DNA from 3 places in the Streptomyces sp. DSM 42067 genome. Region 1 is predicted to be linked to each of the others. Evidence: riboswitches for the same ligand, from Rfam matches in the RefSeq annotation. Region 1 holds a riboswitch; each other region holds the start of a gene.

Evidence for each region. A riboswitch is a leader RNA that binds a small molecule or an ion and turns the genes downstream of it on or off. The one in region 1 is predicted to bind cobalamin.
Region 2: another riboswitch for cobalamin. It lies ahead of ACSMXV_RS11370 (cobalamin biosynthesis protein); the one in region 1 lies ahead of ACSMXV_RS27595 (ribonucleoside-diphosphate reductase subunit alpha).
Region 3: another riboswitch for cobalamin. It lies ahead of ACSMXV_RS16785 (CbtB domain-containing protein); the one in region 1 lies ahead of ACSMXV_RS27595 (ribonucleoside-diphosphate reductase subunit alpha).

Annotation. Positions count from the first base shown of each region.
Region 1 is NZ_CM147706.1:6,030,491-6,040,875, reverse strand. It holds gene mctP (monocarboxylate uptake permease MctP) at 1-706, shown strand, start outside; gene ACSMXV_RS27600 (Uma2 family endonuclease) at 780-1,385, opposite strand; cobalamin riboswitch at 1,500-1,622, shown strand; gene ACSMXV_RS27595 (ribonucleoside-diphosphate reductase subunit alpha) at 1,756-4,137, shown strand; gene ACSMXV_RS27590 (ribonucleotide-diphosphate reductase subunit beta) at 4,137-5,150, shown strand; gene ACSMXV_RS27585 (hypothetical protein) at 5,210-5,407, opposite strand; gene ACSMXV_RS27580 (helix-turn-helix domain-containing protein) at 5,594-6,556, shown strand; gene ACSMXV_RS27575 (terpene synthase family protein) at 6,622-7,677, opposite strand; gene def (peptide deformylase) at 8,413-9,072, opposite strand; gene ACSMXV_RS27565 (tetratricopeptide repeat protein) at 9,159-10,139, opposite strand; gene ACSMXV_RS27560 (HD-GYP domain-containing protein) at 10,262-10,385, opposite strand, start outside.
Region 2 is NZ_CM147706.1:2,410,671-2,421,055, reverse strand. It holds gene cobN (cobaltochelatase subunit CobN) at 1-2,885, opposite strand, end outside; gene ACSMXV_RS11375 (cobyric acid synthase) at 2,882-4,393, opposite strand; gene ACSMXV_RS11370 (cobalamin biosynthesis protein) at 4,390-5,445, opposite strand; cobalamin riboswitch at 5,627-5,756, opposite strand; gene ACSMXV_RS11365 (hypothetical protein) at 5,979-6,200, opposite strand; gene ACSMXV_RS11360 (anion permease) at 6,213-7,454, opposite strand; gene ACSMXV_RS11355 (lysozyme) at 7,657-8,394, opposite strand; gene ACSMXV_RS11350 (class II aldolase/adducin family protein) at 8,691-9,431, shown strand; gene ACSMXV_RS11345 (alpha/beta hydrolase) at 9,594-10,385, shown strand, end outside.
Region 3 is NZ_CM147706.1:3,620,367-3,630,751, forward strand. It holds gene ACSMXV_RS16760 (peptidoglycan-binding protein) at 1-1,230, opposite strand, end outside; tRNA gene ACSMXV_RS16765 (tRNA-Lys) at 1,438-1,511, shown strand; gene ACSMXV_RS16770 (glycosyltransferase family 2 protein) at 1,997-3,997, shown strand; gene glxA (radical copper oxidase GlxA) at 3,994-5,931, shown strand; gene ACSMXV_RS16780 (glycoside hydrolase family 6 protein) at 5,990-7,066, opposite strand; cobalamin riboswitch at 7,251-7,389, shown strand; gene ACSMXV_RS16785 (CbtB domain-containing protein) at 7,424-7,642, shown strand; gene ACSMXV_RS16790 (CbtA family protein) at 7,658-8,431, shown strand; gene ACSMXV_RS16795 (class F sortase) at 8,459-9,127, opposite strand; gene ACSMXV_RS16800 (hypothetical protein) at 9,140-9,736, opposite strand; gene ACSMXV_RS16805 (HAD-IIA family hydrolase) at 9,992-10,385, shown strand, end outside.

The DNA of each region.
Region 1 (10,385 bases):
CGGCTTCATGGCCATCGCAGCCGGGATCAAGGTGCAGAACGGTCAGCTGGCGATCCCGCAGCTCTTCGAGGACATGTTCCCCGACTGGTTCACGGGCGTCGCCTTCGCCGCCATCGGCATCGGCGCGCTCGTCCCGGCCGCGATCATGTCGATCGCCGCGGCCAACCTCTTCACCCGGAACATCTACAAGGACTTCCTGAAGCCCGACGCCACGCCCGAACAGGAGACCAAGGTCTCCAAGATGGTGTCGCTGCTGGTCAAGGTGGGCGCGCTGGTCTTCGTCCTCGGCATGGACAAGACGGTCGCGATCAACTTCCAGCTCCTGGGCGGCATCTGGATCCTGCAGACCTTCCCTGCCCTGGTGTTCGGCCTGTTCACGCGCTGGTTCCACCGCTGGGCTCTGCTCGCGGGCTGGGCGGTCGGCATGGTGTACGGGACGGTGGCCGCGTACGGCGTGGCGTCCCCGACCCAGAAGCACTTCGGCGGTTCGTCCGCGGAGATCCCCGGCATCGGCGAGATCGGGTACATCGGCCTGACGGCCTTCGTGCTGAACCTGGTGGTGACGGTGGTCCTCACCTTCGTCCTGCGCGCGGTGAAGGCGCCGGACGGTGTCGACGAGACGTCGCCGGAGGACTACACGGCGGACGCGGGCGACCCGGGCGTCCAGACGGAGCTGCCGCCGGCGACGGCGGGGGCGACGCACTGAGTCCTAGCGCTTAACGGGTGCATGATGCGGGCCGCCACTCCCTTGCCGGGGAGCGGCGGCCCGTAGCCGTGGGTCAGCGCACCCAGTCCTTGAGCTGTTCGGTCTCCAGGACGATGTTGTCCAGCGGCGCAGGCAGAGTGACGGTCTTGCCGAACGGCACCGTGTGGGCGTTCTCGTACCGGACGCCGTCCGGCTCGCTGAAGACCGTGACCTCGCAACTGTCCCGGTCGATCAGGAGGTAGACGGGGATGCGGGTCTGGGCGTAGGCGCGCGGCTTCTCCACCCGGTCGCGCTGGTCGGTGTCCGCGTCGTACGAGGTGACCTCGACGGCCATCAGCACGGGGGAGGGATCGGCCCACTCGCCCTGGCCGACGAAGGCGTCACTGGGCGCGAGCGAGGCGTCCGGGCGAGCGCGGCCAAGCCGGTACTCCTGCACCTTCAGCCCCTGCTCGGGATGGAGCCACAAGTCAGGCCGGTGCTGCATGCAGATGCGCGACAGCCACTGAATGATCCGTCCGTGGTCCCCGTCGGGCACAGCCCTGCTCCTGACCCTGCCGTCGATGAGTTCGATGCGCATCCGCTGGGACTTGGCGGCGAGTATGCGCGTGCCCTCGTCGAATTCATCGGGGTGGATGTGGAACTTGTCAGTGATCTCAAGGTGCTCGGCCGACAGTGTCATGGGGACCTCCTTCCTGACGTCCTTCGACGATAGCGGAGCGCACCGACAGCCGCTGCCTGTTCACACGCGACTCACTACATGTGGGGGTACACCCGATGGTCCACCCCCACATGTATGCTCATGCTCGCTGTCGCCGCAGGGGAATTCGGTGCGAGTCCGGAACTGTCCCGCAACGGTGTACTGGTGCGCTTTCGCGTACCCGTGAGTCCGAGGACCTGCCGACGGTGCGCCCGGTCCGTCCGTTCCGGGTGCCCATGACGTCCGGGCCTCGCGGTACAGGCCGGTGGACGCGCCGCGCGCCGCCCTGCGTGCGTGCCCGTGCGCCCGCTGCCCTCCGCCAGGCCCCGAGCCGAGCGAGGGAGAGCTCCACGTGACCATCGCGCCAGCCGATCCGGTTTCAGTCCGCCAGGCAGAGGCCGAGCCCGAGTCGGGAGGTCCCGGTGCCGCACTGCTGCGCACCCTGACCGACCTCACCGCCGATCTCCCCGACGCCGACCCCGGCCGGGTCGCCGCCGCCGCGCTGCGCGGCCGGTCCGCCGCCGCGGACGAGACCGAGCTGCGCGAACTGGCCACCGAGGCCGCCGCCGGGCTGATCTCGGAGGACCCGGCGTACTCGAAGTTGGCGGCGCGGCTGCTGACGATCAGCATCGTCGAGGAGGCCGCCTCACAGGGCGTCAGGTCCTTCTCCGAGTCGGTCGCGGTCGGGCGTCACGAGGGCCTGATCGCCGACCGCACGGCCGAGTTCGTGCGCCTGCACGCAGCTCGGCTGGACGCGCTGGTGGACGCCTCGATCACCGAGGGCGCCGACGACCGCTTCGGCTACTTCGGGCTGCGTACGCTGCACAGCCGCTATCTGCTGCGGCACCCGATCACCCGGCGCGTCATCGAGACGCCACAGCACTTCATGCTGCGGGTCGCCGCCGGACTCGCCGAGGACGACACTCCCCGGTCCGTCGAGGAAGTCGGCTCCCTGTACGCCCTGATGAGCCGCCTCGACTACCTGCCCTCGTCCCCCACGCTCTTCAACTCCGGTACGCGGCACCCGCAGATGTCCTCCTGCTATCTGCTGGACTCGCCGCTGGACGAGCTCGACTCGATCTACGAGCGGTACCAGCAGGTGGCCCGCCTCTCGAAGCACGCGGGCGGCATCGGCCTGTCGTACTCCCGTATCCGCTCCCGCGGTTCGCTGATCCGCGGCACCAACGGCCACTCCAACGGCATCGTGCCGTTCCTCAAGACCCTCGACGCCTCGGTCGCCGCGGTGAACCAGGGCGGCAGGCGCAAGGGCGCGGCCGCGGTCTACCTGGAAACCTGGCACTCCGACATCGAGGAGTTCCTGGAGCTGCGCGACAACACCGGCGAGGACGCCCGGCGCACCCACAACCTCAACCTCGCGCACTGGATCCCGGACGAGTTCATGCGCCGGGTCGACGCCGACGGGCAGTGGTCCCTCTTCTCCCCCGCCGACGTACCCGAGCTGGTCGACCTGTGGGGCGACGAGTTCGACACGGCGTACCGCAAGGCGGAGGCCGCGGGCCTCGCCAGGAAGACCATCCCGGCCCGCGATCTGTACGGCCGCATGATGCGCACCCTCGCGCAGACCGGCAACGGCTGGATGACCTTCAAGGACACCGCCAACCGAACCGCCAACCAGACGGCGGAGCCGGGCCACACGGTCCACTCCTCCAACCTGTGCACCGAGATCCTCGAGGTCACGAACGACGGGGAGACGGCCGTCTGCAACCTGGGATCCGTCAACCTGGGCGCGTTCGTGGTCGACGGCGACATCGACTGGGAGCGGCTGGACGCGACGGTCCGTACGGCCGTGACGTTCCTCGACCGCGTCGTCGACATCAACTACTACCCGACCGAGCAGGCCGGCCGCTCCAACGCCAAGTGGCGTCCGGTGGGCCTGGGCGCGATGGGCCTGCAGGACGTGTTCTTCAAGCTGCGGCTGCCGTTCGACTCGGCCGAGGCGAAGGCGCTGTCCACGCGGATCGCCGAGCGGATCATGCTCGCGGCGTACGAGGCGTCGGCGGACCTCGCCGACCGCAACGGTCCCCTCCCGGCCTGGCAGAAGACCCGAACGGCCCGTGGCGTCCTGCACCCCGACCACTTCGACGTGGAGCTGACCTGGCCGGAGCGGTGGGCGGCCCTGCGGGAGCGCATCGCCGAGACGGGCATGCGCAACTCCCTGCTCCTCGCGATCGCACCCACCGCCACGATCGCCTCGATCGCGGGCGTCTACGAGTGCATCGAGCCGCAGGTCTCGAACCTCTTCAAGCGCGAGACGCTGTCCGGCGAGTTCCTCCAGGTCAACTCGTACCTGGTGAACGACCTGAAGCAGCTCGGCGTATGGGACGCCCGCACCCGCGAGGCCCTGCGCGACTCGGGCGGTTCGGTGCAGGACTTCGCCTGGATCCCCGAGGACGTACGCGCGCTCTACCGCACGGCGTGGGAGATCCCGCAGCGCGGCCTGATCGACATGGCGGCCGCCCGGACCCCGTTCCTGGACCAGTCCCAGTCCCTGAACCTCTTCTTGGAGACGCCGACCATCGGCAAGCTCTCCTCGATGTACGCGTACGCCTGGAAGTCGGGCCTGAAGACGACGTACTACCTGCGCTCACGCCCGGCGACGCGCATCGCCCGCGCGGCCCAGGCGCAGACCCCCGTCCCCGTACAGCAGCCGGCCCCGGAAGACGCCGTCGCCTGCTCCCTTGAGAACCCCGAGTCCTGCGAGGCCTGCCAGTAATGACCACCCGTAATACCAACCTCCTCGACCCGGGCTTCGAACTGACCCTGCGCCCCATGCGCTACCCCGACTTCTACGAGCGTTACCGGGACGCGATCAAGAACACCTGGACCGTGGAGGAGGTCGACCTCCACTCGGACGTCGCGGACCTCGCGAAGCTCACGCCGGGCGAGCAGCACCTGATCGGCCGCCTGGTCGCGTTCTTCGCGACGGGCGACTCGATCGTGGCGAACAACCTGGTGCTGACGCTCTACAAGCACATCAACTCCCCCGAGGCCCGCCTGTACCTCAGCAGGCAGCTCTTCGAGGAGGCCGTCCACGTCCAGTTCTACTTGACGCTCCTCGACACATACCTGCCCGACCCGGAGGACCGCGCGGCCGCCTTCGCCGCGGTCGAGAACATCCCCTCCATCCGCGAGAAGGCCGAGTTCTGCTTCAAATGGATGGACTCGGTGGAGAAGATCGACCGCCTGGAGTCCAAGGCGGACCGCCGCCGCTTCCTGCTGAACCTGATCTGCTTCGCGGCATGCATCGAGGGGCTGTTCTTCTACGGCGCCTTCGCCTACGTGTACTGGTTCCGCAGCCGGGGTCTGCTGCACGGCCTGGCCACCGGCACCAACTGGGTGTTCCGTGACGAGACGATGCACATGAGCTTCGCCTTCGACGTCGTGGACACCGTCCGCAAGGAGGAGCCAGAGCTGTTCGACGACGCGCTCCAGCAGCAGGTCACCGACATGCTGCGGGAGGCCGTCGAGGCCGAGCTGCAGTTCGCGCGCGACCTGTGCGGTGACGGCCTCCCCGGCATGAACACGGAGTCGATGCGGCAGTACCTGGAGTGCGTCGCCGACCAGCGGCTGCAGCGGCTCGGCTTCGCACCGGTGTACGGCTCCGAGAACCCGTTCTCCTTCATGGAGCTGCAGGGCGTCCAGGAGCTCACCAACTTCTTCGAGCGCCGCCCGTCGGCGTACCAGGTGGCGGTGGAGGGCTCGGTCTCGTTCGACGACGACTTCTAGACCGCTTCGGGCCGCATGGCGCCTTTCGGGCCGCATGGCCCTCCAGGCCGCGTGGCCTTTCAGGCCGCGCGCCCGAAGTCGTGCCGGCGGGTCCGCTCCCCACGGGGGAGGAGCGGACCCCCGGCATCGCCGTCTGCGGACTCGGCGGCACGCAGCTGGCGGTCGACGCGGCGTTCGTGGGCGTGGCCGGCGAGTGCCGGTGCGGCGAGGAGGAGGAAGAGGGACAGGACGGTCAGGTAGTCCAGGAATGCGTTCATGTCGCTACTGTCGCGCGCGCCGGGCGAGGGCGTCAGTGGCAGAACTGTCACCAACCCTCGAATTACTGCCACGCCTGCGGCACACTGGTGAACATGCCGGCTGTGCCTGCCCGGGGGACCGCCCCCGGACCCCGGCCGGAAAAGCAGGTGGGACAAGCCGACCTGCGCGTCCAGGCGAGGTGAGTCGTGCTGAACAACGTGGCCGCAGTACTGCTCGACGGCGTGCATCCCTTTGAGCTCGGTGTGGTGTGCGAGGTGTTCGGCCTCGACCGCAGCGACGAAGGGCTGCCGGTGTACGACTTCGCGGTGGCCTCAGCGGAAGGCCTGGTGCTCAGTACGCACGCCGGGTTCTCCGTGCAGACGCAGCACGGCATCGACCGGCTCGAGGAGGCCGACCTCATCGCCGTACCCGCCGGCGAGTCGTATGTGAACCGCACCTACCCCGAGGAGCTGCTCGCCGCCCTGCGCCGCGCCACGGAGCGCGGCGCGCGTGTCCTGTCCGTCTGTTCCGGCGTCTTCGTGCTCGGCGCGGCGGGCCTGCTGGACGGCCGCCGCTGTGCCGTTCACTGGCGGCACGCCGCCGAACTGGCCGTGCGTCACCCACGGACCCGTGTCGAACCCGATGTGCTGTACGTCGACGAGGGCACCGTGATCACCTCGGCGGGCACCGCCGCCGGTATCGACGCGTGCCTGCACATCATCCGCGACGAGCACGGCGTGGAGGTCGCCAACGCCATCGCCCGGCGCATGGTGGTCCCGCCGCACCGCGACGGCGGCCAGGCCCAGTACGTCGTGCGGCCGCTGCCCCACAGTCCGTGCGACACCGTCGGCGGCGTACTGGCGTGGATGGAGGAGCACCTCGACGAGGAGATCACCGTGGAGCGGCTGGCGGCGCGGGCTCATATGTCGCAGCGGACGTTCGCCCGCCGCTTCCAGCAGGAGACCGGCACCACGCCGTACCGGTGGCTGCTGCGGCAACGTGTCCTCCTCGCCCAGGAGTTGCTGGAGCGTTCGGACGAGACGGTGGATGCGATCGCCGGGCGTGCCGGTTTCGGCAATGCGGCGGCGATGCGTCATCAGTTCCTGCGGGCGCTGGGGACGACCCCGAACGCGTACCGGCGCACGTTCAGGGGCCCGAAGGCCGCCTGAACGTGCGGCGCCGCCCACCACCTCCGCGGCTCTCCGGACGGGCTTTGTGCTGGTCCCGGAAGGGCCTACTGGTGGTAGCGCCCGGACGCCTGACAGAAGTCGACGCAGCCACGCATCAGCTGGCGTAGATCGGCGGCGTAGCGGTAGATCGACGTCCGCTCCTCGACGGGCACCATGAGCATGTCGAGGAATTGGGGCATCTCCGCCTCGTATCGGAGGAAGGAGTCGGTGTACCCGCGTATTCGTTCATGAATCTGCCGGAGAGCTTTCTCGCGTGTGAGGTTCTGCTGTCGCTCCAGAACGATCACCATGTTGTGCTGATCGCCTGCGGCCTCTTCCTTTGCGAGGGACTGCACATCCTGGGTGATGTTGATTGACCGCGTGGCGCTATGACGCATCGCCTTGAGGGGAGGGCTCTCCAAGAACTCGGGCTGCACCTCGTAGCCGCCGACCCTCTCAGCGGCATCCATCTCCAGCAGCCCCCCTCCCGTCACATCGCGAAGCGCGAGGTATTCCTCGAGATCCAGGGTGCGGCTTTCGCGACGATGCTCGGAGCGTGTGCGGTAGGAAGCGAACCAGTCCACCCAGTTCTTCCTTGTACGCCTGATGAACTGAGGCGACATCCCCTCGCACCAGCGCCTCCAGATATCGGTGAAAGCGTTGATGTGGGGATCGGTCGACACGGACGTCAGAGGTTGGGGTGAGGGGCTGGCGACCGCAGTCAGCGACGCGAAGAACCGTTCCGCGCGGCCCGGCTCCTGGACGAAAGCCGGGTCGTCGGGAAGGTCGCTCCAAATCGCCCACCAGGAAACCCAGTCGCTGACCAGTTCCAGACCCTCGCGAGGCGCGTCGGGGTAGTTCAGGCAGGCGAACAGAGACATGCCATAACGATCATGGCGCCGTAGTGCCGCTTCGCCGGAAACCAACCCCATCCGCTGGACCCACTCACGATTATGGGCGGCCACGCGGTCGCCTTCGTGACTGATCCTGTACGGGAAAGGCAGATCAAACGGCCAAAGCCGAAGCTCTTCCTGGAACGCCCTCGGCCCCGGCAAGGTCACCGTAGAGAATTCAACGGAGCCATCCAGCCGGGAAACAGGGGTAATTGCCTCGCTTTTCATGGCATGTTCCTTATCTGCCCGCCACAAACGGGCGTAACAGCTGTGCCCGCCCTGCCGGCACCCGGCGCAGCGGCGCCCGGTTCGGTCCCCTGGGCGGTACCGTCCGTCAGCCCGTCGGCGAGGCGGAGTGCGTCCTGTGCCCTGTACGGCTCGCCGCGCAGCCGCTTCCAGGCCGCCCCCCTGCCATGGGCCACGTCGCGGTCGTGCCGGTGGTCCATCCATGCCCGGGTGTTCTCCTGGAGCCCCGGCCAGTACGGATCTATTTGCCGTGGAAACTCCGACTCGATCACCGGGAGAGAAAGTGCCGGTGAAACCGGAGCGTGTGTCCGTAACGTGCCGCGCGAGAAGGCGTGCATGCGCAAACTCCTCTCAGCCACCAGTGACGCGGCACCCTCCCCCTCAGAGCGCACGTCAACGCGTATCCCCGCGTCACATTCCATTGAGCACTACAACTGACCATTCAGGGAACGGATTTGCTTCATTCACCACCCCACGGTGACAAGAACATCACACAGCACATCCGATTCCTGTTCGCTTGAGATAGATATCGACCACTCCAGGCCGGAACGTGACCACATGCGAGAGGCTCGGACGGCGCCCGGGGCGGGGCCATGACGGGGCACGCGCCCGCATACGCGATCGGCGCCTGCCGGGAGATCCCGGACAGGCGCCGAACAGGATCCCGGGCGCCTCAACAGCACCGGGAGTCCTACGAGTTGGGGGGTGGGGAGTGGGTCAGTCGTTCGGGACGACCGGGTAGCGCGGCGTGCCCTCCGCCATCTGCCGCAGAGCATCCTTGCGGTCCCGCTTGGAGAGCCGGTCGATGTACAGGTACCCGTACAGATGATCCGTCTCGTGCTGCAGGCAGCGCGCGAAATAGCCCGTGCCGCGCACCTTGATGGGGTTGCCCTTCTCGTCCTGGCCCGTCACCACCGCGTAGTCGGGGCGGGCCAGCGAGGCGTAGGCCGTCGGGACGGAGAGGCAGCCCTCGTTGGAGTCGTCGAGGCGGCGCTGGTCGGCCGGCAGCTCCTGGAGGACGGGGTTGCAGACGACGCCCACGTGGCGCACACCCTCGTCGTCCCCGCAGTCGTAGACGAAGACCTTCAGATCGACGCCGATCTGGTTGGCGGCGAGGCCCACGCCCTCGGCGGTGCGCTGGCTCGCGAACATGTCGTCGACGAGCTGCGCGAGCTTGTCGTCGAACTCTGTGACGTCCTTGCACTCCTTGTGCAGCACCGGGTTGCCGACGACCGTGATCGGCCGGGACGTCCCGCGCTCGCGGTAGGCCGTCTCACGGGCCTCGCAGTCCTCGGTGTCGATGACGAAACCCTCGTCGTCCACGGGGAGAACCGCCGAGCTCCCTGCCCGCTCCTGCTCAGTGTCCTGCTGCGCCATCTCCGCCGTACGCCTTCCATGGAAACCTTCGAATGTGGTGCTGGTACAGCCTACGGGGAGGAATCAGCGGCGAGGAATCAGAGGAATCAGCAGACCTCTTCGAGATCCCGCCAGTCCCGGGAGTCGGGGCTGTCGGCCACCCAGCCGTCCAGCAGCCCGCGCACCAGGGAGGCGGGCGCGGCTATGCCGCACTCCCGTTCGGGCACCCACAGCTGTCCGTCGGTGCGGTGGCCCAGCGGCCCGGGGTGGCCCGGCTCGCTGTGGTCGTGCGGGTCGAGGTGGTCGCCGTCGCCCTCGTCGCTCGGCATCCGGCTCTCCGAGCACATGCGGCACAGCAGCCGTACTGACGAGGACCAGTCCTCGGCGGCGAAGCCCGCGTCGGCCGCGAGCCGCTCCAGGGCGTCCCGGTCGTCCTCGGTGTCGGCCTCCAGGAGCACGACCCAGGTGGGCACGGGCGAGGGGGCCCACAGCTCGATCTCGTCGAAGACGGGGTACGAGTGGCCGGTGGACGTGGTGCGCTCGCCGTGCGGGACGCCGTCGTGCAGCACGACCTCGCCCCAGCGGCGGCCCGAGGACGGCAGCGGGACGGAGAGCACCTCGATCCGCGCCGGGTCGAGCCGACGGCCCCACACGACCTCCGCCTCGCCCTCGGGCGAGAGCCGCACGGCCGCGCTGCCCAGATCCATGCCGGTGGGCTGACCGCCGGCCGCCGCACCGCCGGGCACCCGCAGCCCGTACGCCTGCCAGGCCCGCCGCGCCAGCGGCCAGTCCTGCAGGGCGGTCGCCGCGATGCCGACGTTCCACCAGTCGGGGGCGCCCGTGTCCCGGTCCAGCAGGGCCACCGCGCGCAGCCCCGCGGCCCGCGCCTGCTCCCAGTCGTGCCGGAACTTGTGGAGAAGGGCGAGGTTGAACCAGGACTCGGACAGCCACGGCTCCAGGTCCGCCGCGCGTGTCAGCAGCGCGCCAGCGTCCTCGTACCGGCCGTCCCCGATGAGCGTGAACGCCCGGTCGGTGGCCTGCCGCCATGAGGCGGAGGGCCGATGCCGTCCCTTGCCGAAGATCCTCACGATTCCCGCCTGCAAGTGTGGTGAAGACAGTGCAGCCTCGGTCCTGCCCCTGTTCTTCGCATCCAACCACGTACGGTCGGACGGCCGCTCATTACCCATCGGTTACCCGGCCTAGGGCATGGTCAGACGGCCCGCTGCCACAGGACCGAGGTCCCCCGCGACAGCACCCGGGTGAGCGATTCCACCACCTCAGGCGCGTAGTCGTGGCCGGTGGCCAGCCGCAGCCGCTCCAGCGCGGTGAGCGGC
Region 2 (10,385 bases), 3.6 Mb from region 1:
GCGGGCTCGTCGAGCTCGGCGACCGCCCGTACCGCGTCGTCGATCAGCCCGACGACGTGCGGGAACGCGTCCCGGAAGAAGCCGGAGATGCGGACCGTGACGTCGATGCGCGGACGGCCCAGCTCCTCGAGGCTCACCACCTCGAAGCCGGTGACGCGCCGCGACGCGTCGTCCCACACCGGGCGGCAGCCGAGCAGCGCCAGGATCTCCGCGATGTCGTCGCCCTGCGTACGCATCGCCGACGTGCCCCAGACCGTCAGGCCGACGGACTTCGGGTACTCGCCCGTGTCGCTCAGATACCGCGCGACCAGCGAGTCCGCCAGCGACTGCCCGACTTCCCAGGACAGGCGGGACGGGATCGCCTTCGGGTCGACGGAGTAGAAGTTCCGGCCCGTCGGCAGGACGTTCACCAGTCCGCGGGTCGGCGAGCCCGACGGGCCCGCCGGGACGTAACCGCCGTCCAGCGCACGCAGGATGTGGTCGATCTCGTCCGTCGTCCGGGCCAGCCGGGGCACGACCTCGCGGCACGCGAACTCCAGCACCGCGACGGCGTCCGCGAGTTCGACGCCGCCCAGCACCTCCCGTACGAGACCGCGAGCCTCCGCGGCCGCCCAGGCACGCTCCTCCATGCCCTCCGCGACCCGCCGGCACAGCTGCTCCAGCAGGTCGATGGCGTCGGCGGCGGTACGGGACGGCCCCTCCACCAAGTCCGACAGCTCCACCGGCACCTTCACCGCCGCGCCCGGCTCGCCCAGAAGCTCCTTCTCCACAAGCCCGAAGTGCTCGGCCAGCGCCGCCCGCAGTCCCGGCAGCGCGTTCGCCTGCCCGCCCCACACCTGCGAGGCACGCAGCACGGCCAGTACGAGGTTGACCCGGGGCTCGCCCACCGGACCGCCGCCCAGAATGTGCAGGCCGTCGCGGATCTGCACGTCCTTGATCTCGCACAGATAGCCGTCGATGTGCATGACGAACTCGTCGAACTCGCCGTCGTCCGGCTGCTCGTCCACATGCAGGTCGTGGTGGAGCTCGGCAGCCTTGACCAAGGTCCAGATCTGGGCGCGGACGGCCGGGGCCTTCGCCGGGTCAAGATCGCTGACCAGCGCGTACTCGTCGAGGAGCTGCTCCAGCTTGGCCAGGTCGCCGTAGGTGTCCGCACGGGCCATGGGCGGTACGAGGTGGTCGACCACCGTGGCGTGTCCGCGGCGCTTGGCCTGGGTGCCCTCGCCGGGGTCGTTGACGATGAAGGGGTAGATCAGCGGGAGGTCGCCGAGGACCGCGTCCGGGGCGCAACCGCCGCTCAGGCCGAGCCCCTTGCCCGGCAGCCACTCCATCGTGCCGTGCTTGCCCATGTGCACGATGGCGTCGGCCTGGAAGGTGTTGTCCAGCCAGCGGTAGGCGGCCATGTAGTGGTGCGAGGGCGGCATGTCCGGGTCGTGGTAGATCGCGATCGGGTTCTCGCCGAAGCCGCGTGGCGGCTGGATCATGACGACCACGTTGCCGAACTGCAGGGACGCCAGCACGATGTCGTCGCCGTCGACGTACAGGCTGCCCGGCGGCTCGCCCCACGCCTCAAGCATGCCGTCCCGCAGCTCCGTGTCGAGCTTGTCGAACCACGCGCGGTAGTCGGCGAGCGGCACGCGCGCGGGGGCCACGGCCAGTTGCTTCTCGGTCAGCCACTCCACGTCGTGGCCGCCCGCCTCGATGAGGCGGTGGATCAGCTCGTCGCCGTTGTCGGGGTGGCCCTCGACCACATAGCCCGCGTCGCGCAGCGCGTCGAGGACGCGGACCGCCGATGCCGGGGTGTCGAGTCCGACCGCGTTGCCGACCCGGGAGTGCTTGGTCGGGTACGCGGTGAAGACCAGCGCGAGCTTCTTCTCGGCGTTCGGCTTGTGCTTCAGCTGGGCGTGGCGTACGGCGATTCCTGCGACCCGCGCGGCCCGCTCGGGGTCGGCGACGTACACCGGGACCTCGTCCGGCCCCTGCTCCTTGAAGGAGAACGGGACGGTGATCAGCCGTCCGTCGAACTCGGGGATCGCGACCTGCATCGCGGCGTCCATGGGGGAGAGGGCGGCGTCCGACTCGTCCCAGGCGGCGCGCGAGGAGGTGAGGCAGAGCCCTTGGAGGACGGGGATGTTCAGGTCGGCGAGCGCGCCGATGTCCCATGCCTCCTCGTCGCCGCCCGCGGAGGCCTCCGACGCGTGCGTGCCACCCGCCGCGAGCACCGTGGCGACGAGCGCGTCGGCCTGCCCGAGGATCTCGTACAGGCCCTCGTCCGCGCCCCGCAGCGAACCGCAGTAGACGGGCAACGCGTTGGCGCCCCGTGCCTCGATCGCGTCGCACAGGGTGTCCACGAACGCGGTGTTCCCGGACAGCTCGTGGGCGCGGTAGAAAAGCACGCCGACCGTGGGGCGCCCATCGTGACGGGTGCGGGCGCCGTGGACGCCGTACTCGGGCATCTTCTGCGGCTCGGCACTGTGCCTGTTCTGCGCGCCTCCGGCACGACCATGCCCGGCGAGCAGCACGTCCTGGCTGAGGAAGCGCGCCAGCTCCGCCAGATTGGCCGTGCCACCCTCGACGAGATAGCGCAGAGCCTCGGCCACGGCACCCGCGTGAACGGTGGACTCGGCCATCAACTCGGCGTCGGGCACCGCCTCGCCGCCCAGCAGCACGGTCGGGATGCCGGACGACTTGAGTACGGCGAGCCCGTCCTCCCAGGCGCGTTTGCCGCCGAGGAGACGTACGACGGCGATGTCGCAGCCGTCGATGAGCGCGGGCAACTCGGTCGCCGCGTCGACGCGCGTCGGGTTGCCGATCCGGTACGGCGCGCCGGAGGCACGGGCCGCCAGCAGATCCGTGTCGGCGGTGGACAGAAGCAGGACGGTCATGAGGGTGCCCCCGGAGCAAGGAAGGGGAGACCGGAGGGTGCACCGGTCTCGATCAGGCGGAGCAGCGCACTTGTGTCCGCGTGCTCTTCGATCAGATCGCCGAGCAGGTCGAGCTGCTCCTCGCGCAGCGCCGAGAAGCTGGTGTCGGGCGCGGGTGTGAAGCGGCGGCCGGCGGCCCGCGCGACCTCACGCAGGAACGCGCGGCGGAAGCCGTCCGACTCCAGCGAGCCGTGCCAGTGCGTGCCCCACACCTCGCCGACCCGGCAACCGTCCAGGAACGCTTCGCCACCGGTCACATCCGCGACGCCGTGGTGGATCTCGTACCCCTCGACGGGTTCGCCGAGTGCCGTACCGGACGGCCGCGTGAGGGTCTTCTCCTTGGCGAACCGCACGCGCACGGGCAGCAGTCCCAGCCCCTCGACCCGACCCGCGCGGGACTCCACCTCGTCCTCGATGTGCTCGCCGAGCACCTGGAACCCGCCGCAGATGCCGAGGACCGGACGCCCCTCGGCGGCCCGGCGCGCGATCGCGTCCGCGAGACCGCGCTCGCGCAGCCACTCCAGCGCGCGTACGGTGCCTCGGGTCCCGGGCACGACGACGAGGTCCGCGTCGACGAGCTCCTCCGCACGGTCCACGAACCGCACGACGACGCCCGGTTCGGCGGCGAGCGCGTCCACGTCCGTGAAGTTGGACATCAGCGGGACCGCGCACACGGCGACCCGCAGCACGTCCTCGCCGACGGGCGGAGCGACCGTGGACTCCCGGACCGCCCCGCGGAGCGACACCCGCAGCCCGTCCTCCTCGTCGATCCCGAGCCCGTGCCGGAACGGCAGCACACCGAACGTACGGCGGCCGGTGAGCTGTTCCAGCATGTCGAGCCCCGGCTCGAGGAGGGACACGTCCCCCCGGAACTTGTTGACCAGGAACCCGGCGATCAGCGCCTGGTCCTCGGGGCTCAGCAGCGCGACCGTACCGAAGAACGACGCGAAGACCCCGCCCCGGTCGATGTCGCCCACGACGACGACCGGCAGCCGCGCTGCCCGCGCGATGCCCATGTTGACGATGTCCGTCCGCCGCAGATTGATCTCGGCAGGGCTGCCGGCCCCCTCACAGATCACCGCGTCATACGTGCCCCGCAACTCCTCGAGGCACTCCAGGACGGTGCCGAGCAGGGACTCCTGACGCCCACCGTGGTAGCCCCGGGCACTCAGCTCGCCCACGGGCTTTCCCATGAGGACGACCTGACTGCTGCGGTCGCTGCCGGGCTTGAGCAGTACGGGGTTCATGAGCGCCGTCGGCTCGACGCGCGCCGCCTGCGCCTGCATGGCCTGCGCCCGCCCGATCTCGGCACCCTCGCGCGTCACGAACGAGTTCAGGGACATGTTCTGCCCCTTGAAGGGCGCGACCTTGACCCCCTGCCGCACGAGCCACCGACAGATCCCGGCGGTGACAACGCTCTTCCCGGCATCGGAGGTGGTCCCGGCCACCAACAGCCCGCCACCGCTCATAGGTTCCCTCCCGGTTGGTACTGCTGGTGCCGCTGATACCGCTGTGGGCAGGCGTTCCGCAGGGCGGAACGGGTGGGCACAGCCCCCGACGTACGGCGCCCCGAAGCCAAGTTCCGCAAAACGGCACAGAGGGCACCCACCCCAAGGGCAAGCCAACCAACACGCCGAGAAAGCCGTACCGCACGCTCAATGTCGGCTACGACAACGGCTCGCCCAGAGCCGTTGAGCACAGGCCGGTGCTCAACCCTCCCCCCGTACGACAGGGTCCCCCCAAGCCGTACTCCGAGCGCCCCCGCAAACGAGGCCTCAACGACCCCCGCGTTGGGACTCGGATGCTTCCCGGCATCCGCCCGCCAAGCCCGCAGGGCCCCGCGCGGGTTGCCCCCGGCCACGGCCGCAAGCACAGCTGTGAGCCGCGCCCCCGGCCACCCCGCGACATCGTCGAGCCGCGCGGAAGCCCACCCGTACCGCCGGTACCGGGGCGACTTGTGCCCCACCATGGCGTCCAGCGTGTTGACGGCCCGGAACCCCACAAGCCCAGGCACGCCGCCCACCGCGCCCCACACGAGGGCGCCCACGACAGCGTCGGACGTGTTCTCGGCGACGGACTCGACCACGGCCCGCGCGATGCCGTCGGCATCCAGCGCCTGCGGATCGCGCCCGCACAGATGCGGCAGCCGCTCCCGCGCGGCCTCGATGTCCCCGGCGGCCAGCGCCCCGCCCACGGCCCGCGCCTCGCGGCCGAGCGAGGTGCCGCCGACCACGGCCCAGGTCGCGGCGGCGGTCAGCGTGACGGAGGCGGTACGGGAGGTGCGTACGGAACGGGCGGCCAGCGCGGCAAGAGCGGTCGCACCCCCGGCGCACACCGCGGTGTGCAGCGCGCCCCACCCGCGGTGGTCCCGCCACAGCGCACGCTCCACGGCGGCCGCGGCATGCCCGAACGCGGCGACCGGATGCCCCCGGCGGGGATCGCCGAGGAGCAGGTCGCCGAGGAGGCCGGCCGCGGCACCGTACGCGAAGACACGTCCGCGCCCGGCGCGTTCGGTATGCATGGGAGCAGCCGGATAGACGGGACCAGCGGAACGCATCGGATCAGCCGGATGCATGGGATCAGCCCGCCGATACGCCTGGAAGATCCCTCGTACTGCTCAACTCATCGGGCAACGGGCAGCCGCGCATGGCGATATGTCCTCACTCAGGGTCCGCGCCCTGGTTCGACGTGACCGGCGGTGAGAGTCTCCTGGCTCCCGGATCTACGCTTCCCCCGGCCTTCCAACCCGTCCGTACGGGCCGTGACTTCCGTGTGGGGGAGCGCTCCCCGGTGACAGTGGCGGGACCGCGCCGGATTCGCACCGGCTTCCTCTCCTGCCGCCGTATATGGCTCCGGCAGTCCACCACGCCCCGCGAAGGCCCGTCAACTCGCTGTTGACCTGCGACGGGGGAGTGTGCGAAGGCCCACACACCCCGGGTACGCGCGTGGGGTGCGGGACGTCCATACGTCCCGCACCCCACGCGAAGCCGGAGGCTGCTTCCGTCGCACGACGATCAGTCGCAAGCGATGATCCGTCGTCGGCGGCGACCTTCCTCAGGCGACGATCAGATAGATCCCGTAACCGACGGCCGCCGCGCAGAGCGCGAAGCACGCGTACGCGCCGCTGACCGCAAGGGCCGCGGAGCCGCCCTGCTCCGTCGCGCGCTCCCGCTTCGAGAGGCCGACGATGCCCAGGGTGAACAGGCCCACGAGGGCCACCGTGACCACGAGGCTGACTCCGAAGACGGAGCCGAGAGCTGCCCAGTCGATCTTCATGCTGGTCTTTCCTTACACCGAAGCGGTCTTGGCGGGCTCCGGCGAGGCGCCGGGCTGTGCCGGGATGGTGGCCTTCAGGTCGTCCGTGATCGCGGCGGTGACGGCGTCCGCGGGCACGGCGTCGAGGCCGGCGTCGGAGCCGCCGTCGACCTCACTGACGTCGTTGACGTTGTCGTGGGTGACGGGCTGGCGGCGCGACAGCCCCCAGATCACGGCGGACCCGACGACCAGCAGCGCACCGGTGAGGACGACGCCCCACGTGCCCTGCTTGGTGAGGAACTCGGCGCCCGCGCCGACGAGACCGGCTGCCGGCAGCGTCAGACCCCAGGCGACGAACATCCGCGTCGCGGTCGACCAGCGGACCACGCCGCCCTTGCGGCCGAGACCCGCGCCCATCACGGCACCCGAGCAGGACTGGGTGGTGGAGAGGGAGAAGCCCAGGTGGGAGGAGGCCAGGATGACCGTCGCGGCGCTGGTCTGTGCGGCGAAGCCCTGCGGCGGCGCGAGGTCCGTCAGGCCCTTGCCCATGGTGCGGATGATGCGCCAGCCGCCCAGGTAGGTGCCGAGCGCGATGGCGATACCCGCGGAGGCGATGACCCAGACCGGCGGGTTGGAGCCGGGGGCGAGGACGCCGCCCGTGACCAGGGCCAGCGTGATGATGCCCATGGTCTTCTGCGCGTCGTTGGTGCCGTGGGCGAGGGAGACGAGGCCCGCGGAGGCGATCTGTCCGGCGCGGTAGCCGGGGGCCGTCGCCTTGGCGTCGGCGCGGCTTCCGATCCGGTACGTCAGGCGGGTGGCCAGCGCCGCGGCGAGACCGGCGACGAGGGGCGCGGCGACCGCGGGGATCAGCACCTTGGTGACGACGGTGCTGCCGTTGACCGAGGACCAGCCCGCGGACATCACGGCGGCGCCGATCAGGCCGCCGAAGAGGGCGTGTGACGAGCTGGAGGGAAGTCCCAGAAGCCAGGTCAGCAGATTCCAGAGGATGGCGCCGACGAGCGCTGCGAAGATCACCTCGGTTCTGATGCCCTCCTCGTTGATGATGCCGCCGGAGATCGTCTTGGCGACCTCCACGGAGAGGAAGGCTCCGACGAGGTTCAGCACGGCGGACATCGCCACCGCCGTCTTTGGTCGCAGAGCGCCTGTCGAGATGGTTGTCGCCATCGCGTTGGCTGTGTCGTGGAAACCGTTCGTGAAATCGAACACGAGAGCGGTGACGATCACGATCCCGAGGAGAAGCGTGATGTGTTCCATTTACCCAGGCTTCTGTTGGACGTCATTGGCTCGTGGACCGTAGGCAATCTGAGTGAACGGAAGATGAACTGGGTGGGGCCGCAGGGTGGCCCGAATTGGTGCGCCGCCACTCCGGTTGCGTTCGAAGTGGCGGCGCAGTCGATCATGGTGACGGCCGGAGGCCCGGAATTGCGGCGGAAGCGCGGGTTCCGCCGCTGCGGGCCTACCCCCGCGCGAACTTCCCCAGTGCGGTCGTCGAGCCGTTGAAGAGATTCTGGTCACCCGGCAGACTGCCGCTGTTGTCGTACTGCCAGAAGGTCCAATACTGCCAGCCCGCAGGCAGGGCCCCGGCCGACGAGCTGTAGCGGGCCAGCCACAGGGCGTGGTTGGCGAAGGCGGCGCTGTTGCCGGTGCACTTCTTCCACCAGTTCGTGTTCGTGTAGATCACGGGCCGGCGGCCGGTCAGCCGTTTCACCTCGCTGCTGAAGGACCTTATCCAGGAGACCATCTTGGTCTTGCTCATGCCGTAGCACGTCTTCGAGCTGTACGGGTTGAACTCGATGTCGAGGGCGGGCGGCAGAGTCCAGCCGTCCGCCCGCCACGATCCGCCGTTGCGCACGAAGTACTGCGCCTGAGTCTTGCCGGACGACTTGTTGGGCAGCGCGAAGTGGTACGCGCCGCGGATGATGCCCGCGTTGCGGGCCCCGTTGTACTGCTGGCTGTAGTACGGGTTGCGGTAGGTGTGGGACTCGGTCGCCTTGACGTAGACGAACTTCGCCCCCTTGCTCTTCGCCTTCTGCCAGTCGACGTTCTTCTGGTGCGAGGAGACGTCGTGCCCCTTCGGCTTGCCGGCCGCGGAAACCGGAATCTCGGCAAGTGCGGTGGCCCCGAGCGCGAGCGTCGCCGCGGAGACCGCGGCGACGCGGGCACGGCGAAGAGACGGTTTGTGATCACGAGCCATATTTCCCCCCGGATGGCGACGTGCATGACAAATCCACCAGAGGGTATCGGAGGGCCCTTCGGGGACCGTCGATCTCCGGCCAAACCGCTTCCGTGAAGGCGTGTGGGCGCATATGCGGCCTAACGGGAGCCCCGGGGGCTGCGTTACACAGCGCGGCCTTGTCGGCACTGTGCGTGCTGGGGGGCAGCCCCGCGGGGCGGCCCGTGGGACGGCCGCGGGGGCGGCTGGCAGGGTGGGTGGCGTGGCGGCCGACGGGGCGGCGGATGCGGAACGGCGGATGGCGAGCGAGGGGTGACATGGGCGATTGTGCCGAGGCGGACGATCACGAGCCGAAGCGGGAGCAGGCGAAGGAGCAGGAGCACGAGCGGGAGGGTGGCGTGGGGCGGCCGCGGGACGTGCTGGGGCGGGCGTGGAGCCAACTTGTGGCCACGGCCCGGCGCACCGTGACGGACGGGCTGGTCGTCGGTACCTCGGGCAACGTGTCGGTGCGCGTCGGCGGGACCGTACTGGTCACTCCGAGCGGGGTCCCGTACGACCGGCTGACCGCGCAGGATGCCGTCGCCGTCGACCTGGACGGCAAGCAGCTCCTCGGCGACCTGGCCCCCACCAGCGAGCTGCCCATGCATCTCGCGATCTACCGCGGCACCGGCGCCGGGGCCGTGGTCCACACCCACGCCGTGCACGCCACCGCCGTCTCGGCCCTCGTGCCGGAGCTGCCGCTGATCCACTACATGGCGGCCGCGCTGGGCGGGCCCGTGCGAGTCGCCCGCTATGCCCTGTACGGCACGGACGAGTTGGCCGAGAATATGCTCCGCGCCCTGGAGGACCGCACAGGTTGCCTACTCCAGAACCACGGCACCGTCACATACGGCGCCACCCTCGACCAGGCATACGACCGAACGGCACAGCTCGAGTGGATGTGCAGAGTCTGGCTGACGGCGAGCGCCCTGCCGGGCCGGTCCCCCACCCTCCTGTCCCGCGATCAGCTCCGCGAAGTGGAGGAGAAACTACGCGGGTACGGCCAGCCGCGAAGCTGAACGATGACCGGTCCCGGCGCCCGTATCGCCCGCAATCCCCGCCCCTGTCGCGGTGTGTGCGGGTGATGACCGAGGCCCGGCCGGGGCGTGGCAGGAACGGAAGTGTCACCCCAGCCCTGCCTTCGGCTGGCCACCGGAGGCCCCCGCACCGACACTGGAGCCGTGCGCACCGCCAAAGCGACGGCAGTCGCCGTCACCACTGTGATCGGTGCCGGTGCGGCCGTGGTCGCCGCCGGCAGGTACGCCAGCGATGCCGCTCTGAAGGCGCCGCCCGGGCGGCCGCTCCCCACCGAGCCGCGGCTCACCGTCCACGGCACCGCCGCGGGACAGGTCACCCTGACCCGGGACCTCGCCTCACTGCGTCCGGGTGTCTACGGCCTGGCCGGCGAAGGCTGCCATGCGATCGTCGGCGAAGTGCTGGAAGCAGCGCCGCACCCCGCCGACACCGTCGTACGCCGCCTCGAACGCGTCACTCACGGCGAGTTGAGCCCTGGCGCGCGCGTCTGGCTCACTCCGCAGGTGCATATCGGCAACCCGAAGACGGCTCTCGGCCTCGAATACACCGATGTCGACATCCCCGGCGAACTCGGTCCGCTGCCCGCCTGGTTCGTGCCCGGTGCCCGCGACAGCTGGGTGATCACCGTGCACGGCCTCGGCACCACGCGTGAGCACCCCATGGTCCTCATGGAGTTCATGCACCGGCTCCGCTACCCGGTGCTCGACATCGCGTACCGCGGGGATCCGGGCGCGCCCCGGCCCCCGGACGGGCTCGGCCACCTCGGCGACACGGAGTGGCGCGACCTCGACGCCGCCATCCGCTACGCCCTGCGGTACGGCGCGGAACGCGTCGTTCTGCACGGCTGGTCCACCGGCGGTGCGATGGCCCTGCACGCCGCCGCACGCTCGTCGCTGCGCGACCGGATCGCCGGGCTCGTGCTGGACTCGCCGGTGCTC
Region 3 (10,385 bases), 2.4 Mb from region 1:
CGTGTAGTACTTGCCGAACCCCTTCTTCACCAGCTGCCGGCCCAGCTCGGTGACGTACTTGTTGGACTGCCCCGGCCGGAAGTACGCCTTGCCGGGGAACGCCGGCACCTTGCTTCCCGCCCCCGTACCGGTCCCGCCCGTGCCGTTACCGCCCGTACCCGTGCCGCTTCCGCCCTTGCCCGGCGTCCCGCCCGAACCGGCCGCCCTCGGAATGTCCCGGCCCTTCCCGTTGACCAGGTAGTCCCAGGTCCTCGGCCCCGGAATCCCGTCGGCGCCGCTCCCCTTCCACCCCTGCGCCAGCTGGAAGGCCTGGGTCGCCCTGCGGTCCGCCTCGGTCCAGCGCGGACCCGGACCGGAGGTGTAGAAGCGGCCGCCGCCGCGTGCGACGAGCATCTGGCCCAACTTCGTTACGTATTTGTTGTTCGCGCCGGGCCCGAAGTACGAGGCGCCCGGAAAGGGGGTCGCGGCGGACCCGCCGGAGCCGCCGCCCGTCTCCGTCTTCAGACCCTTGTAGCGATAGGGCACATAGCTTCCCGAATGGCTCCAATAGGCGTAAGGGGTCGACTTCCTCCGGGTGTTCGGGCGGACCTGCTCGTACGCGATGTATTGCGTGTGCGTGTAGTCCGTCCAGCCGCCGAAAACGGTGACGTGTGACCCCTTCACCGGGTCGGCGGGATTGTGGAAGAGAAGGATGTCGCCGGGCTGGAGCTGCTCCTTGCCGATACGCACCGCGTATCCGCCGAGGCTGCCCGTCCATTCGTTGGTGCCGAGATTCCAGGCCATCGAGACAAAGCCCGAGCAGTCCTGCCGGTACCCGTCCGCCCAGAACTTCGCCATGCTGTACGGCACCTTCGCGGCGACCCATTGCTTGGCCCTGTTGATGATCTCCGCCCGGGTCGTCGCTGCCGCCGCCGGCTCCCGTTCTTCCTTGGGGCGGTTGCCCCCGTAAAGCGGCGCCCTGCTGCCCTGCGGGGTGTCGGGCTCGTCGGAAGCCGGGGCGCCGGGCCGCTCCGGGCGCAGGTCGGCGGCGACGGCCGCGACCGGCTGACTCGCGCCGAGCATGGTTCCCGCTGCGGCCGCCAGCACCAGGGCACGCCGTGCGCCATGGGCCGCGGGATGCCCGCCGAGGCGGACCGGCAGGGAATGCGGCGCGACACGCCGCCAGTGAACACAGCCGGGGCAGTCGCAGCCGCTCGCGGGCTCGAATTCCTCGAATACCGGAGCCGCCATGAGATTTCCCTCACACCCCTGAAAGAAATGTCCGCGCATCTGCACGATCGTCAGTTTCTCAACTGTCCGAAGATGTCGCATGTTGACGGTCCGAATGATGGAGCGGGCCACCTCGGGGTAGGCCGGCCGTGCCTTCTTCGGGATTCCATCGGCCCGGCGTGGCCAGGAGCACCCGTCGGCCTCGGGTAGAGTTCTCCGGGTCAGCAGGCGCCGCTAGCTCAGTTGGTTAGAGCAGCTGACTCTTAATCAGCGGGTCCGGGGTTCGAGTCCCTGGCGGCGCACAGACAGAAGGCCCCTCGCGAAAGCGGGGGGCCTTTGCGCTGCCCGCGCGGGGTGACCGTTCCCGTTGTGCCACCCCGTTCCGCCGGGGGCGGAACAGGGTGGCGCAGCACCACGACGGCGGGGCAGTCGCGCACCATCCTGGACAAACGTTCCTGCAGCCCGAACACCGGCACGGCCGGATTAGCCAGAAGTGCTCTTGCGATCATGATGAACGGCGTAGAACCCTGACATGTGAGCTATTGGCTCCTATGAGACAGCAGGTGCGGGGCAGTTGGAGGCTCGACGCCGGTTGCCCGGGGAGGGCGGGGAGAGGGGCCCCGTTCACGAGCCGATGCCGAGGGGGGCATCATGCAACCGGAAGGGCGCTGTTCCGTGTCTCAGGTGACGGTGGCCTGCCACTGATGCGTCCAGGAAGGTCGAGGGGGACCGGAGCGGGCGTTCGGAACAACGAACACGCGGTGACTCGCGTGTGGGGGGATGACTCATGACGTCGACGCCAACGGGCGCCCGGCAGCAGTTCGACCCGTCCCAGACGACTCAGCTGAGGATGGTCTCGCAACGCACGGGTGGCTTCCTCCGGCTCAAGAAAACTCTTCCGAGATACGACTACGAGCACTACAGCCGACTCGCCGGCCCCCTTACTCAACCCGATCCGACCAAGCCGTACAAGGTGCGGTACCGATCTTTGCTCTCGCAGGAGCCGCACCGCATCCGTGCGGCCCTGATGCTGGGCGCGGCTCCGCTGCTCTCCCTGGTCCTGCTCGCCTGGCTGCTGCAGCCCCAGCACTGGACCGAAAGGGACTATCCGGCGTACGACTTCCTGCCGGCCCTCGACGTCGTCATGCTCGTCGCGATCGGCCTGATCGAGTTCTTCCGCGTCATGAACGTCGTGTCGAACGCGCACGCGACCCTCGTCGCCCGCGATCCGATTCCGGTGGTGCCCGAGACCGGCACCCGCGTCGCCTTCCTCACCTCGTTCGTGCCCGGCAAGGAGCCGCTCGAGATGGTGACGAAGACGCTGGAGGCCGCGGTCAAGCTGCGCCACCGCGGACTGCTGCACATCTGGCTCCTCGACGAGGGCGACGACCCGGAGGTGAAGGCCGTCTGCGAGCGTCTGGGCGTGCACCACTTCTCCCGCAAGGGCATAGCCAAGTGGAACCAGGCGAAGGGCCCGCACCGCGCCAAGACCAAGCACGGCAACTACAACGCCTGGCTCGACGCCCACGGCGACGACTACGACTACTTCGCCTCCGTCGACACCGACCACGTGCCGCTGCCGAACTACCTGGAGCGGATGCTCGGCTTCTTCCGCGACCCGGACGTCGGCTTCGTCATCGGCCCGCAGGTGTACGGCAACTACGACAACTTCGTCACCAAGGCCGCCGAGTCGCAGCAGTTCCTCTTCCACGCGCTGATCCAGCGCGCCGGCAACCGCTACGGCTCGCCGATGTTCGTCGGCACCTCCAACGCCGTACGGATCAAGGCGCTCAAGCAGATCGGCGGTCTGTACGACTCGATCACCGAGGACATGGCGACGGGCTTCGAGATCCACCGCCACAAGAACCCGGCCACGGGCAAGAAGTGGAGGTCGGTCTACACCCCGGACGTGCTCGCGGTCGGTGAGGGTCCCAGCGCCTGGACGGACTTCTTCACCCAGCAGATGCGCTGGTCGCGAGGGACGTACGAGACGATCCTCAAACAGTACTGGAAGGGCTGGTTCTCGCTGCCGCCGAGCAAGCTCTTCAACTACACCATGATGATCATCTTCTACCCGATGTCGGCCCTCAACTGGATCCTCGCCGCGCTGAGTTGCGCGCTGTTCCTCGGCCTGGGCGCCTCCGGTGTGAACATCGACCCGACGATCTGGCTGATGCTCTACGGCAACGCCTCCGCTCTGCAGATCGGTCTCTACGTCTGGAACCGCCGCCACAACGTCTCGCCGCACGAGCCGGAGGGCTCCGGCGGTGTGGCCGGCATGGTCATGTCCGCCCTGTCGGCGCCGCTCTACGCGAAGGCGCTGATCGATGCCGTACTGCGCCGCAAGAGCAAGTTCGTGGTCACCCCCAAGGGCGACTCGGCGAGCCCGGACCGGTGGTTCGGGACCTTCCGGTACCACTGGTACTTCATCCTGATCTTCGGCGCCTCGATGGCCGCCGGCTTCTACTACGGCAACTCGCACCCCGCGATGATCATCTGGGCGTCGTTCGCGATGCTGATCACCGCCACGCCGATCTTCGCCTGGCGCTGGCAGATGCGCCAGGAGAAGAAGAAGCGGGCCACGGCACCAGAGCCGGGTGCCGCCGAGTCCCCCGAAGCCCTGGCACCGGGCGCCGCGGCCCCGCACGGTCCGCATGCGCCGCAGCAGAAGCCGAGCTGGGCCGCCGCCGACCGGGCGCCCGGCCCCGACCGTCAGGCCGCCGGCCCGGACCAGCCGGAGGCCCCGGACCAGACCATGCAGATCGCCCTTGGGGGACGTAAGAAGTGAAAGACCATTCCAGCCGCCGCCGTGCCCGCCGCATCGCGATAGGCACGGCGGTGGTTCTTGCTCTGGCCGGCATGAACGGACCGGCTCTCTACCGGTTCGGGTCGGAGGAGTACCACCAGTACAAGATCAACAGACCTGAGTACAAAGCCGAGAACGGCCACTGGGAGATCGTCGATTTCCCGGAGGAGTACCGGCAGAACACTATTCACGCGGCGCTGCTGCACACCGGCAAGGTCCTTCTGGTCGCCGGTTCCGGGAACAACCAGAAGAACTTCGACGCGAAGAAGTTCGACACCCGGCTCTGGGACCCGGTGAAGAAGACCATCAAGAAGATCCCCACCCCCACCGACCTGTTCTGTACCGGCCACACCCAGCTCGCCAACGGCAATCTGCTGATCGCGGGCGGCACCAAGCGGTACGAGAAGCTGGAGGGCGATGTCACCAAGGCCGGCGGCCTGATGATCGTCCACAACGAGAACCCCGACAAGCCGATCACGCTGCCGGCGGGCACCAGGTTCACCGGCAAGAAGAACGGCAAGACGTTCGTCTCCAAGGACCCGATCCTCGTCCCGCGGGCCAAGAAGGTCTTCGACAAGAAGACCGGCAAGTTCCTGCGCAACGACCCGGGCCTCGGCCGTATCTATGTCGAGGCGCAGAAGAGCGGCCGCAAGTACGAGACGGGCACCCAGGACAACTACCGCGTGCAGGGCCTGACCGGCGCCGACGCCCGCAACACCTACGGCATCGCACAGAAACTCGCCCTGGACAAGAAGGACTTCCAGGGAATCAAGGACGCCTACGAATTCGACCCGGTCGCCGAGAAGTACATCAAGGTCGACCCGATGAACGAGGCGCGCTGGTATCCGACGCTGACCACGCTGAGCGACGGCAAGATCCTCAGCCTCTCCGGCCTGGACGAGATCGGTCAGCTGGTGCCGGGCAAGAACGAGATCTACGACCCGAAGACGAAGAAGTGGACGTACACCAAGGACGTCCGGCAGTTCCCGACGTATCCGGCGATCTCGCTGATGCAGAACGGAAAGCTCTTCTACTCGGGAGCGAACGCCGGCTACGGCCCGGACGACGTCGGCCGTGACCCCGGCATCTGGGACCTGAAGACGAACAAGTTCAGCAAGGTCCCTGGCATGAGCGACAAGAAGCTGCTGGAGACCGCCGGCACGGTGCTGCTGCCGCCCGCACAGGACGAGAAGTACATGGTGATCGGCGGCGGCGGGGTCGGCGAGTCCAAGAAGTCCAGCAAGAAGACGCGCATCATCGACCTGCTGGCCGACGAGCCGAAGTTCGTGGACGGTCCCGAGCTGGAGAAGGGCACCCGCTACCCGCAGTCCTCGATCCTGCCCGACGACACCGTGCTCGTCTCCGGCGGTTCCGAGGACTACCGCGGGCGCGGCGACTCCAACATCCTCCAGGCACGGATCTACGACGCGAAGGCCAACAGCCTCCGGCGGGTCGCCGACCCGCTGGTCGGCCGCAACTACCACTCCGGCTCGCTGCTGCTGCCCGACGGCCGCGTGATGTTCTTCGGCTCGGACTCGCTCTACGCCGACAAGGCCAACACCAAGCCGGGCACCTTCGAGCAGCGCATCGAGATCTACACGCCGCCGTATCTCTACCAGGGCTCGCAGCCGACGCTGGGCGGCGGCCCGAAGACCGTCAAGCGCGGCGAGTCGGCGACCTTCACCACGAAGCACTCGGCGTCCATCAAGACGGCACGGCTGATCCGGCCGAGCGCCTCCACACACGTCACCGACGTCGACCAGCGCTCCATCGCGCTGGATCTGAAGAAGACGTCGGAGGGCGTGACGGTCACCATTCCGAAGAACCGCAATCTCGTCGAATCCGGGTGGTACATGCTGTTCGTGACGGACGACCAGGGGACGCCGAGCAAGGCGCAGTGGGTCAGGGTGCCGTAGCGCCGTTGTAGTTGGCCGAGCAGATCCCCGCGCCCCTCTTGGGGCGCGGGGACTGTCGCTATTCGGAGGCCTCGGCCAGCTTCAGTGCGTAGTCAGCCCACCATTGCCCCGCCTTCGGGCCGCCCTTGCAGGTGCCGTCGGACTCGCCGGGACGCTTGACCCACAGATACGCGTCGACAAGGTCGTCGCCCGTCTTGGTCGTGGGTGCCTCGCCGAGCGCGCGGCCCGGCGGGTTGCACCAGCGCTCGTCCGCTGCGCCCTCCGTGTACGGGCCGTTGCCGTTGCGGCTGGTGTCGATCACGAACGGCTTGTTGCCGACCTTCGCGGACAGCTCCTTGCCGTACGCGATGCTGTCCTGGGTCGTGTAGAAGTTGGAGACGTTCACCGAGAAGCCGTCGGCCTGCCCGACGCCCGCCCACGTCAACGGCTCGAAGATCTGGTCCGGCTTGCCCCAGCCCGCGTTGCCCGCGTCCAGGTACACCTTGGTGTTCTTGAGCGCCTTGAGCTTCTCGATGGCGCCCTTGAGGAGGTCGTAGCGCTCCTCGTGGAACTCGTCGGGTGTGCAGCCGTCGACCAGGTGCAGCACCGCGTCCGGCTCCAGGATCACCGTGGTGCTGCGGTCGCCGATGCCCTTGGCGACCCCGTCGATCCAGGCGCGGTACGCGTTGCCGTCGGCGGCGCCGCCCCCCGAGTAGTTGCCGCAGTCGCGGTGCGGAATGTTGTAGAGGACGAGGATCGCGTCCCGGTCGGCCTTCTCGGCGGCCTCGGTGAAACCGCGCGCCTCCTGCTCAGGGTTCTCCGGGCCGATCCACTCACCGGTGGGCTGCTCCGCTATTTTGCGGATCTGATCGGCCTCATCTTCCTTGCCGGCCTTCGCATATGTCGCCACCTGCTTGGCGGCATTGCCGTTCGGATTGACCCAGTACGGATCCTCGCTTTTCGGCTGCTGCGCGATCGGCGACTTCGCCGGTTCCTTGTTCGGCTCCTCGTCACCGGAGGAGAAGCACCCCGCCAGCAGCAGTGCCGCCCCCGCCACCGCCGCCGACGCCTTCACCCCCCTGACCCTGAGCCGCGTTCCGCGGGCGTCCGGCGAACTCCCAGAAGTCCCCCGGAAAATGCCTGCATTGCGGTACATCCACTCCCCCTTGGGTGCACAGTCTGGCTTTCAATCCTGACATAGGTGGTCCACCCCCCACGAGATCACTCCGGCATCGTCGGAGAGCTGTTACGGGTTCACGGCCGCTGGTACCGCGCCTGGGCGGGGTACCCGCATGTGCCGGTGTGACGTAGGCGCGGTTGACAGTGTCCCTGCGCGACTGGGACTCTCCGGGACGACAAGTCCATACATCGAGGCGACGGTTGACAGGAACCCGGTGCGACTCCGGGACGGTCCCGCCACTGTGACCGCGCGCATCCCGCGCGCGGAAGTCAGGAACTGACCCGTCGTCCTCCTGCCATGGGGCGTGGAAACCCCAGAAGGAGGCCCACCGGTATGTCCCTGCACACCGCACCGACCACCGACACCACCGCGGTCACGTCCGCGGCGACGAGCACCCGCGACTGGCTCATCGCATCCGCCGCGGCAATCGTCGCCCTGATCGCGCTCTACGCGGTCTTCATGGACCACGGCACCGTGATCGCGGCGACCGGCGACTATCTGCACGAGTTCGCGCACGACGGCCGGCACCTCTTCGGCGCTCCCTGCCACTGATCGGCCGTACGCACCATGTCCACTCCTGTACTTCCCCTGCTCGGGCGCGGGCTGGCGGCAGGAGGGGCGGCGGGCCTTGCGGCCGGCCTCTTCTCCCTGCTGGCAGCCGAACCCCTGATGGACCGCGCGATCCGCGCCGAAGAGGCACGCTCGGCTCACTCGCATGACGGCGCCACCGCAGTGCAGCACCACGAGGAGCTCTTCTCGCGCTCCACGCAGCACGCGGGCCTCGTCGTCACCGCGGTCATCGCCGGGCTCGCGCTCGGCGTCCTCTTCGCCATCGCCTACGCCTTGGTGCACCGCCGCACTCCGCAGGCTGAGCCGTGGCGGCGCGCACTGGTCTTCTCCGCGGCCGCCTTCCTGGCGGTGTCGCTGCTGCCCGGCCTGCGCTACCCGGCGAACCCGCCGGGCGTCGGAGACTCCGGCACGGTCGGCGACCGCCAGGCGCTGTGGCTGGCGTCGATCGTGGTCAGTGTGCTCGGCATGCTGCTGGCCTGGCAGGTGTCGGTACGGCTGTCCGGCCGCCCGGCGCCGGTCCGCCACACAGCGGTCGTGCTCACCGTGATCGCCGTCCTCGCGGCGACGTTCGCCCTCCCGGGCAACCCGGACGACGTCCCCGTCGACGCGACACTCCTGTGGAACTTCCGCGTACTGTCCCTGGCGTCGCACGCGGTGCTGTGGGGCGTGTTCGGGGCGGTGTTCGGAGCACTGGGGCTGCGAGCGGCGGCTCATACCGCTACTGCGGCTGGCGGTCGCCCCGATACCGCTGTGGTCACTCCGTCGGGTTGACCGACGCACAACGGCTGTCCGCGTACCTCAAGGCCCACGGCCGGTCAGGTACGCGGACACCACCACGTTCGCCGTATACGTACGCCGAGCCTCATCGAACGTACCCCCACACGTGATGAGCCGAAGCTCCGCCCGCCCGGCCTCATGCACGCCGTACGCCTGCCGCGCATCGAACCGTTCACGCGTGAGGACCTGCACATCGTCCACCGTGAACTCGGCGACCGTCCCGTCGTCCCGGCTCACCCGGACCTTGTCCCCCGGCCGCAGCGCACTGAGGTCGAAGAAGACCGCGGGCCGCGACTCGGTGTCGACGTGGCCGACGAACACCGCGGCACCGGCCGCTCCGGGCTGCGTACCGTTCGCGTACCAGGCCACGGCCCCGGCCTGTTCGTAGGACGGCGCCTCGACCGCCCCGTCCGGGCCGACCCCACGGGCCACCACCGGCGCCTGCACCCGTATCGCCGGCACATCGACGCGCACCGGCTTCGCAGCAGGCAGCGGCCCCAGTGCCTTCGGGAGTTCGACACCGAGCGGCCGCCCGACCGCCGCCGCGTCACCCGTGGTCGGCGCCGACAGGCCGCTGGGCACGTCGGTGATCTCACGGCCCCACAGCCACAGTCCCAGCAGGAGCACCACCCAGGCGACTCCCGTGAACAGGCGGCCGGTGCCGGAGGAAGAACGCTCTTCGCCCGACATGGCGTCCCCGCCCTAGTCCGAGCGGCGGCGCCGGACGCTGCGGACCGCCACGACAACCGCCGCGACGGCGGCGAGCACCAGGCCGACCACCGCCTGCACCTTTCCGGGCCCAGCGGCTTCCTCGGTGTCCGTTTGGGCGGCCGCGAGCTGGGCCGCGGCACCGCCGCCGCCGGCGTGGACCGGCGCGGTCGGAGACGGCGGGGCGCTGGGGGCCTTCGTCGCCGCGGAGCGCTCCGCCACCGTGACAGAGCCCTTGGCCTTGTCGTCGCGTCCGTCGCAGGCGATCGTGATCTCGTACGTACCGGCGGTCACCGTCGACCTGATCGTGGTCTCGCCGTAGAGCAGGGTGCCGTCGCCGCTCGCGACGCCTTCCCGCACGGTCAGCTCGGTGTCCGCGACGAACACGGCCGAGCGGGCGACGGCCGTCTTGCCCGTGCAGCCCCGCGCCTGCAGCTCGATGTCACTTCCGGGCACCGGGCCCGCCGGGCTCACGGAGACACCCGCGGCCGAGTCGTCTGCGTGTGCCGGATGCGCCGTCCCGGCCGCTATCGGCATCGCAGCGGCAGCGACCACCGCCCCGGTACAGAGAGTGAGTCGCAGTGAGCCCATGGTGAACCTCCTGTAACAGAAGGTTCCCCTGTGCGCGCCCGCGGCGCATCCGCAGCGGGTACACGACTGCGCCGAACGAGGGGTTACGGGACGGCATCGTCCGGGGCCCGCCGCGCGTAAGCCCCGCTCACAGAACAGCGCTGCCGGACCGGCGCGACGACGCGTTCGCGCAGGGCCGACCGTCGCTCCAGCACGGTTAGGATCGTGCGAGTCGCGTCACCTCTAGAGCCCCACGTACGGCAGGAGAATGGCCCCATGGCAGAGCGCAAGCCGATCGAGTCCTGGCTGACCGACATGGATGGGGTACTGATCCACGAAGGGATACCGATCCCCGGCGCCGACGAGTTCCTCAAGCGGCTGAAGGAGTCGGGGAAACCTTTCCTCGTTCTGACCAACAACTCGATCTACACCCCCCGCGACCTGCACGCACGCCTCACCCGCATGGGCCTCGACGTGCCGGTGGAGAACATCTGGACCTCGGCCCTGGCGACGGCGCAGTTCCTCGACGACCAGCGGCCGGGCGGTACCGCCTACGTCATCGGTGAGGCCGGACTGACGACCGCCCTGCACGACATCGGCTATGTGCTGACGGACACCGAGCCCGACTTCGTGATCCTGGGCGAGACCCGGACGTACTCGTTCGAGGCGA